DNA from 2 places in the Oscillibacter acetigenes genome. Region 1 is predicted to be linked to the other one. Evidence: predicted binding sites of a transcription regulator. Region 1 holds the regulator's gene; the other holds the start of a gene.
The links. The regulator NrdR, encoded in region 1, represses ribonucleotide reductase genes. The targets are predictions, from matches to a motif close to CACNANATNTNGTG.
Positions count from the first base shown of each region.

Region 2: nrdD (anaerobic ribonucleoside-triphosphate reductase) is a predicted target of NrdR. The motif match lies at 1,512-1,525, and genes of this name have one in related genera.

Region 1 covers NZ_JAOQKG010000008.1:13,671-18,082, reverse strand. Annotated here, with positions in the region: gene OCV80_RS15195 (hypothetical protein) at 24-518, shown strand; gene OCV80_RS15190 (hypothetical protein) at 589-1,110, shown strand; gene nrdR (transcriptional regulator NrdR) at 1,282-1,740, shown strand; gene OCV80_RS15180 (DUF4363 family protein) at 1,747-2,127, opposite strand; gene OCV80_RS15175 (DUF421 domain-containing protein) at 2,124-2,807, opposite strand; gene OCV80_RS15170 (GNAT family N-acetyltransferase) at 2,957-3,424, shown strand; gene glmS (glutamine--fructose-6-phosphate transaminase (isomerizing)) at 3,796-4,412, shown strand, end outside.
Region 2 covers NZ_JAOQKG010000002.1:490,893-495,304, forward strand. Annotated here, with positions in the region: gene nrdD (anaerobic ribonucleoside-triphosphate reductase) at 1-1,441, opposite strand, end outside; gene OCV80_RS06245 (nucleotide pyrophosphohydrolase) at 1,657-1,995, opposite strand; gene rsmH (16S rRNA (cytosine(1402)-N(4))-methyltransferase RsmH) at 2,028-3,068, opposite strand; gene OCV80_RS06255 (helix-turn-helix domain-containing protein) at 3,191-3,655, shown strand; gene OCV80_RS06260 (hypothetical protein) at 3,838-4,053, shown strand; gene OCV80_RS06265 (pyridoxal phosphate-dependent aminotransferase) at 4,145-4,412, opposite strand, start outside.

The sequences.
Region 1 (4,412 bases):
TCAATACGGAGGTACATAAGCGCATGAAAAAGAACAGATGGTATCTGCGGCTGCTGGCATTGCTGGTGCTCTGCGGCGCCTTGAACGTGACGATTACCGCGGCGGCGGAGGCCGGATCCTCCGACGACCCGCTGGTGACCCTGAGCTACCTGAACGAGACGTTCATGGACTCCATCATGGAGCGGGTGGACCAGAAGATCGCCGCCCGGAATGCCCAGTTGGGCATTTCGGCAGGCAGCGGAGCCGGTGCCGCGTCCAACTTCACTGTGGTGACCCTCACCAGCGGACAAGTCCTCACTGGGGACATCGGCTGTGAGGTAATGCTGCGAGTGGGAACGGCTGTGTGCGTTTCTCCCTCCAGCCCCGGTCTCATTGACGAGACCGCAGCCACAGCGCTGAACAACGGCAGTGCGCTGGTCCAGAACCACCTGTACATGATGACCATTGAGGGCCGGGGCGTCCGCGCCACGGCCGGCACCACCAAGCTGCTGGTCCGGGGCAGCTACACCGTCGCCTGATCTCCGCATAAACGGCCCCGCCTGGGCATAGGTTGTGCCAGGCGGGGCCGTTTGGAGAGGGGGCAGAGCGATGGACAAGTTTCCACTGATGCAGGGCTGTTTCTCTGTGGGGGAGCTCATCACGGAGCAGGAGGCGCTGTACACCTGGTTTGAGGCCCGGTGCCGCCTGCCGGGAGAGGGCCTCTGGTGCGCCTGGGCGGTGGGCGACCGGGGAGAGCTGCGGCTGGGCGTTCTGGAGCCCTGTGGGGACCGGGCCACAATCCGGCGGCGGTTTTCCGCCCGGCTGACAGCCCCTCTAGGAAAGCTGCGGCAGGGGGAGATCCGCCCTGCCCATCCGCCGGAGCCGGAGGATTGGACGCCGCTGGAGCGCTCGGCAGTGCGTCTCCGTTCCCCATGGCTTCGGGAGCAGCTGCACCTTGTGCCGGGCGTCCTTGTCCGGGAGGAGCAGGGGCGGCGAGAGCTGGCGGTGCCCTATGACGTGGGCCGCCCCTTTCCGCTGACCGCCTTGTTCTGCTTTGCCCATATCCGCCGTATCCATGGCCGGAGCTACGCCATCTTTGCCTTCAACGGGGAGGAGCGACCGGTGTTCTGAGCCGTCCGGCGGACAGAGACATTTTCAGAAAATTCCAAATGATGTGTTCCACATTTCCCGGGGGTATGATATAATAACCCCAAGACGGCCGTGGCGGAGGGGCTCTCCGCCCGGCCTCAGACACGGGAAGACCTGCCGGCCGGGCGCCGGCGGAGCGTTTGGAGGTCCAGTATGAAGTGTCCCTATTGCGGTTACAGTGAGAGCAAGGTCATTGATTCCCGGCCCGCGGACGAAAACAGCAGCATCCGCCGCCGGCGGGAGTGCCTTTCCTGCGGCAAGCGATTTACCACCTATGAGACGGTGGAGAGCCTGCCTATGGTGGTGGTGAAGAAGGACGGCAGCCGCCAGAGTTTTGACCGGCGGAAGGTGCTGGGCGGCATGATCCGCGCCTGCGAAAAGCGGCCGGTGCCCTTGGCGGAGCTGGAAAAGATCGCCGAGGAGATCGAGCAGGATCTGCAGAACTCCATGGAGCGGGAGATCAGCACAGAGGCCATCGGCGAAAAAGTGATGGAACGGCTGCGAAACGTGGACCAGGTGGCCTATGTCCGGTTTGCCTCCGTCTACCGCCAATTCAAGGATATCGACACCTTTATGACAGAGCTGAACAAGCTCCTGGCCGACAACCGGTGAAGGCCGTCAGAGGACGTTCTTGATATCCAGCCGCTCCGTCTCCGCCAGGAGCCGGAGCTGATCCCGCAGGTCCGAGATCTCCGCCCGGAACTCCGTCAGCTCCCGGGTGGCGGCGAAGGCCAGGGCCCGGCGGTACATGGCCTCCGCGTCGTCCACCGTATCATGCCGCGCCACGATGTGGAGGTAGGTCTGGCTTTCCGACCAGTCGTCATAGCTGCCTGCCAGCGTATCCACGGCCTCGGTCCAGGCCTCTGACTGGGCTTGGGCGTCCGCCTGCTGCAGCTGCTCCCGCCAGCGGACGGTGCTGGCGGTCATGTAGGAGCTGTTCCACAGGGAAAAGACCAGGATGGCTGCCAGGATGCCGACGGATATTCCATACGCCCTCATGACTCTCGCTCCTTTCGGACGCAGAATACCTGCCCCTGTTCGTCCAGGGTCAGGAGGAAGATCTCGCGGGGAGAGGAGGCTTTTTCCCGGGACAGCTGCTTGCGCAGCCAGTTCTCGTCCCGGCCGCAGGCGGTCAGATTGCGGTGGATGACCCGCCCGTCGTTGATGATGACCATGGGCAGTGTCACATCATCCTCCAGCCCCAGTCCCAGTTGTTCCGCCGTGGGCGGCTGCTGGGCTGTCCAGGGAAAGACGGTCAGCTGGCCGGAGTTTTCCAGCACGGCGTACTTCACGTCCTCGATGCGGGTGACGCCCTGCTCCCGCAGTTCCTCCATCAGCTCATCGATGGTAAAGCGGTTCTTCCGCATGGCGTCCTGCTGCAGCTTGCCGCCCCGGATCAGGACCGTGGGCGTCCCGCAGATCAGCGCCCGCAGCCGCAGGCTGCGGAGAGACAGCTGACTCAGCAGCAGTGACAGGGCCAGCAGCGTCAGGATCGGCAGCAGGCCAGAGAGCAGCGGAATGCCGAAGTCCTGCATGGGCACGGCGGCCAGGTCGGAGATCATCATGGTCAGCACCAGCTCGCTGGGCTCCAACTCGCCGATCTGGCGCTTGCCCATCAGGCGCATCCCGACCACAATAAGGAAATAGAGAATGATCGTTCGGACAAAGGCGGTTATCATGGCGAAAATCCCTCCGTTCCGCTAGTATCTGCCGGAACGGGATTTTTATCCGGGATAAGGCTCCCCCAGGAGGGGGAGATTCTTGTAAAGCATGGAAAGAAAATATAGAGTTATACAGCAACAGTTTTGAGAATTAATAAGAAAAAATAATGATGGATTCAAGTGTTCACAAACAATTACATTTCAAATCGGTAAACGCCGAAAACCGCAGGGAAGTTGAGGGCTTGACTGTCTTTTCTGAGCAGGCTGGTTTTATTGAGAGTGTAAGCGAGTGCTTGCGGGAGGCAGATGAATTGGAGCTGTGGCGGCCTGTTGGTATTTATGACAGCGACACGCTGATTGGTTTTGCTATGTACGGCTATTTTCCAGAGCCGGCTCCGGGACAGCTATGGCTGGATCGGCTGCTCATTGATAAAAGATATCAGGGAAAAGGATATGGAAAACAGGCGGTGCTTTCGCTTCTTGACAGATTGCATACAGAGTATCAGAGCGGCACGGTATATCTTAGCGTGTATGAGAATAATCCCCATGCAATCAAGCTTTATCAACAGATTGGTTTCCGGTTTAACGGGAAATACGATAGCAAGGGGGAACATATCATGGAGTATCATTTTTGAGAGATGTAGAGCCAGTCAACGGTCAATATGTGCTGAATCGTCTTAACAGACCTATTTAAGATGGGCTTATCAGGCGCATATTATAGTGACCGCATCAAAATCAAAAAAAGAAAAATCGCAGATGTGAAAGGAGTTTATGGGCCGCGGCCCATCACAGCGCCAGCGCCCGCCGCCAGCGGCGGGACGACGAGGGGAAGGGAGTATCGAAGGATTCGGCGGATGCCCTTCCGTGCCCACGGGCGCGTACACAGCCGGCAAATATGCGGGCAACCGCAAAACAAGGGGGGCTGTGACCGTGAAGAAAGTGACAAATGACTGCGTGTTTGTCCTTTTGACCATTCATTACAGAATCTTCAGGAGGATTATCGAATATGTGCGGAATCATCGGATTTGTAGGAAACGAGCCCGCGGCCCCCATTCTGCTGGACGGCCTGGAGCGGATGGAGTACCGGGGGTATGACTCCGCCGGCGTGGCGGTGCGGTCCGAGACGGCGGGACTCCAGGTGCGCAAGACCAAGGGGCGGCTTCAGGTCTTATCCGACCTGATCCACGGCGGCGCGGACCTGGAGGGGAACCTGGGCATCGGGCATACCCGCTGGGCCACCCACGGGGAGCCCAATGACATCAACGCCCATCCCCACGTCAGCGAGAACGGGCGGATCGCCCTCGTCCACAACGGCATCATCGAAAACTATCTGGAAATCAAGGAGCACCTCATGCGCCAGGGCGTCCACTTCACCTCCGACACGGACACGGAGGTGGTGGCACAGCTGCTGGAGTTCCACTACAACGAATGCCACAACATGCTGGAGGCTGTGGGCCGCTGCCTGCGGCGGATCGAGGGGTCCTACGCCTTCGGCATCATCTGTGCGGATTACCCCAACGCCCTCATTGCCGCCCGGAAGGACAGCCCCCTCATCATCGGCTACGGTCAGAACGGCAACTTCATCGCCTCCGACGTGACGGCTGTCATCAAGTACACCCGGGA
Region 2 (4,412 bases), on a different contig from region 1:
GAGTGCCCTTCAGCCGATTGTGCCGGCACATCAGGGCACGGTGGCACAGCTCCAGGCGTTCGTCAAAGATCTTCCAGAACTTGTCCAGGTCGCCGCCGGAGGACAGGGCCACATCGGGCAGATTGATGGTCACCACGCCCTGATTGAAGCGGCCGTAGTACTTGTGCTTGCCAGGCTCATAATTGCCGGCGTTTGCGATGTTGCCGATGCCGGCATCTGTGAAGCGGTCCGGCGTCAGGAAGGAGCGGCAGCCCATGCAGGTATACACATCGCCCTTCAGCTCCAGCATTTTCTTGGCAGAGATGTAGTCGGGCACCATCCGGCGGGCGGTGCACTTGGCCGCCAGCTTGGTCAGGTAATAATAGGGGGAATCCTCGTGGACGTTATCCTCCTCCAGCACATAGATCAGCTTGGGGAAGGCGGGAGTGATCCACACGCCCTTTTCGTTCTTCACGCCCTGGTAGCGCTGCTCCAGGGTTTCCTCAATGATGAGGGCCAGATCCTTTTTCTCCTGCTCATTCTTGGCCTCACCCAGGTACATGAACACCGTCACGAAGGGGGCCTGGCCATTGGTGGTCAGCAGGGTCAGCACTTGGTACTGGATGGTCTGGACGCCGCGGCGGACCTCATCCCGCAGACGGGTCTCCACCAGCTCCTCGATCTTCTCCCGGGTGGGCCGGATGCCCAGGGCCTCCATCTCCTGCTCCACCAGCCGGCGGATCTTCTTCCGGCTCACATCCACGAAGGGGGCCAGGTGGGCCAGGGAGATAGACTGCCCGCCGTACTGGTTGGAAGCCACCTGAGCGATGATCTGAGTGGCAATGTTGCAGGCGGTGGAGAAGCTGTGGGGCCGCTCGATCAGGGTGTCCGTGATGACGGTGCCGTTCTGAAGCATATCCTCCAGATTCACCAGGTCACAGTTGTGCATGTGCTGGGCGTAGTAGTCCGAGTCATGGAAGTGGATGATGCCCTCCCGATGGGCCTCCACGATGTCGGCGGGCAGCAGCAGCCGCTCGCTCAGGTCCCGGGAGACCTCGCCGGCCATGTAGTCCCGCTGGGTGGAGTTCACCACCGGGTTCTTGTTGGAGTTCTCCTGCTTGGCCTCCTCGTTGCAGCACTCGATGAGGCTGAGGATCTTCTCGTCGGTGGTATTGCTCTTGCGGACCAGAGAGCGGACATAGCGGTAGGTGATGTAGTTCTTGGCCACCTCATAGGCCCCGTGAGCCATGATCTGGGACTCCACCAGGTCCTGAATCTCCTCCACAGAGGGGGAGCGGTTCATCTTCTGACAGCTGAGTTCCACGGACTCCGCGATCCGCTGGATCTGGACCGGGGTCATCCGGGCGTCCTCCTCGATAGTGTTGTTGGCCTTGGTGATGGCGGCGATGATCTTCGTGATGTCGAAGATGACCTCCGTGCCGTTCCGCTTCATGACTTTCATGGGACTCTCCGCCTCTCTTGTAGAATCAATCTCAATTGTAATATATCTAGTAAGCATTGTTATCATACCACACTAGATATGGGATGAAAAGTTGCATTTACCATAGTGTCTTCCAAAATTCGGCGAGGAAATTTGTGCGTTCCGGAGAAAAGCTGTCGATGCGGAAAAACCGCCCCGTGCGGCAGGGCGCGGAGCGGTCGGGATCCGGAGAACAGTCAGGTCAGCTCTGTGTATTTGGCGGCGCTGCCCCGGGCCTTTTCCACCGGGTACTTGGCGGCGTTCTGATCCACCTTGGCGTTCAGGATCTCATCCAGATCCAGGCCGCACACATCGGCCATCAGGACGCAGTAGCTCAGCACATCCGCCAGCTCCTCCCGGATGCGGCCCAGCTTGTCCCGGCATTCCAGGTCCGCGCCGCTCCACTGGAATATCTCCAGCAGCTCCGCCGCCTCCAGGGACAGGGAGATGGCCAGGTCCTTGGGGGTGTGGAACTGCCGCCACTCCCGGTCGTCCCGGAACTGGATCACCCGACGGATCGTCTCATCCCGCAGCATGGATGTCAACTCCTTTTCCATAAAATCAGGATTCACTCCGCCCGGACAGCCCAGCGCAGCTTGGTGGAGTGGGCCCGGGGGTTCCGGCGGCACTCCTGAGGGGAGGGACGGGTGACCTCCTGGGCGATGTCGCTGTAAAGCCCCTCCCGGTACTGCTGGCGGAAGGCCTGCTTCACCAGCCGGTCCTCCCCGGAGTGAAAGGTGAGGATGGCCGCCCGCCCGCCGGGCTTCAGCACATGGGGGAGCTTTTCCAGAAAGGCGTACAGCACCTCGAACTCACTGTTCACGTCGATCCGCAGCGCCTGGAAGGTCCGCTGACAGGACTTCTTCACCGCCTCCTTCCGCTCCCCGGCGGGGAGGAAAGACAGCGCCCCCTCAATGAGGGCGTACAGCTGGCGGGTGGTATCCACAGTGCCGCCCCGGCGGAACACCTGAATGACGGCCTTTGCGATGCGGTCCGCGTAGGGCTCGTCGGAATTTTCCGCCAGCAGGTTCTCCAGCTCCTCCTGGTCCAGCTGCCGCAGCCGCTCCGCCGCGGTGACGCCGGAGGAGGGGTCCAGCCGCAGGTCCAGGGGACCGTCCTGCTTGAAGGTAAAGCCCCGGGCCGGGTCGTCGATCTGCATGGAGGAGACGCCTAAATCCGCCAGCACGAAGTCGAAGAGCACGCCGGGGGCCACCTGGTCCACGTCGGCGAAATTCCGATGCTGGATGGTGAGGAGCTCCGGCCCGAAGCCCGCAGATGCCAGCCGGGCGCGGGTCTTTTCCATCTCGATGGGGTCCACGTCCGTGGCATATAGGTGTCCTTGCCCCTGGAGCTGTGCCAGCATCCGGCGGGTGTGGCCGCCGTAGCCCAGCGTGGCGTCGTAGCCGGTCTGGCCCGGCTGGATCTGAAGGACCTCCAGGATCTCGTCTACCAGAATGGGGATGTGCATCCCTGCCGGGGTCTTGCCGCTCTCGATGATCTTTTCTACATCAGAGCGGTAGTTCTCCGGGTCATGCTCTTTGTACTTCTCCTGAAAGGTGCGGGGGTGGGTGCCCTTGTACCGGGGGCGGCGCTTGTGCTCCTGCTCCATGGGATCAACTCCTTCTCTGAACCGCTATCATATCACAGCCGCAGCCAAAAGAAAAGTCCCGCCGCATTGACAGAGCGGCGGGGACCGGATACAATAGACATTCAGCAAGGAGGCAGATTTTTATGGTAACTTTGGCACAGCGCATTGAGGAGCTGCGGACCGCCAGGGGCCTGAGCCGTCCGGCTCTTGCCGCCGCCCTGGGCTTCCCCCGCACGGCGATTGAAAAGTTTGAGACGGGCCGCCAGACCCCCACCCAGGACCAGCAGAACAAGCTGGCGTCCTACTTCGGCGTGTCCCTCTTCTATCTCCGGGGAGAGACCAACGACACCACCCAGATGTCCGACTGGATGGACGGGGCGTTTCTGGACGAGCCCGCCCCGGTTCCGGCCCCCAGGCGGGCGGCAGTGAAGCCGGCGGTGGCGGCGTCCTCCGGCGGGGAGGGCGGCACCATGTTCGACGCGTTCCTCACCAGCAAGAAATTCCAGGAGGCACTGCGCACCGCGGTGCTGGATACTCTCCGCACGCCGGAGGGCCAGGAGCTCCTGACCAAGGCCATCCGGAAAGAGCTGGCGAATCGGCAGAAGTGATGTGCGGCGGCGAAAGGGGCGGGGGATCGTGATCTCCCATCCTGTGTGTGCTCCGGGTGTATGGGGGAGGCGAAATGCGGCCGGAGGGAAAATCCGCGGAACGTTTGCCAACATCCGCTGCGCATAATACCATACAGAAATCAGGAGGGAACTGACGGATACAGACTGGGGGGCAGGCTCAGATGAAGAATGTTCTGTATATAATCAAAGTGGTGGCACTGGCCTGTGCGGCCGGAGTGATTATGACGATCCTGGGGGCTTTTCCGCCTCTGTCGTTCCTGTATAACTGGCTTGTGGGCCACGGCCTGCAAAATGTATGGGTTGGACTGATGGCCGGTGTCATCGCCATCTGCGTGTCCCTGTACAATATGCACCACGCGAAAAAGAAACGGAAGTGAGCGATTTGCGCTCAGTCCGGCTGAGAGGCTTGGATGCTCTGACCAATCAAAAGAGCCGCGGGAGTTTGATCCCGCGGCTCTTCTTGCGCGTTTACAGGCTCTTGATGAACTTCTCGATCCGGTCCAATCCCTCTTTCAGGTCCGCGTCGGAGTAGCAGTAGCTCAGGCGCATGAACCCCTCGGTGCCGAAGTGGATGCCGGGGATGACGCCCACCAGGCCCTCCTTCAGCATCCGGGTGCAGAAGGTGTTGGAGTCCATGCCGAACTTCCGGATGTCCACAAACATGTAGAAGGCGCCCTCCGGCTTCTCCGCGTCCAGGCCCATGTCCACCAGGCGCTGGTAGACGTAGTCCCGGCGC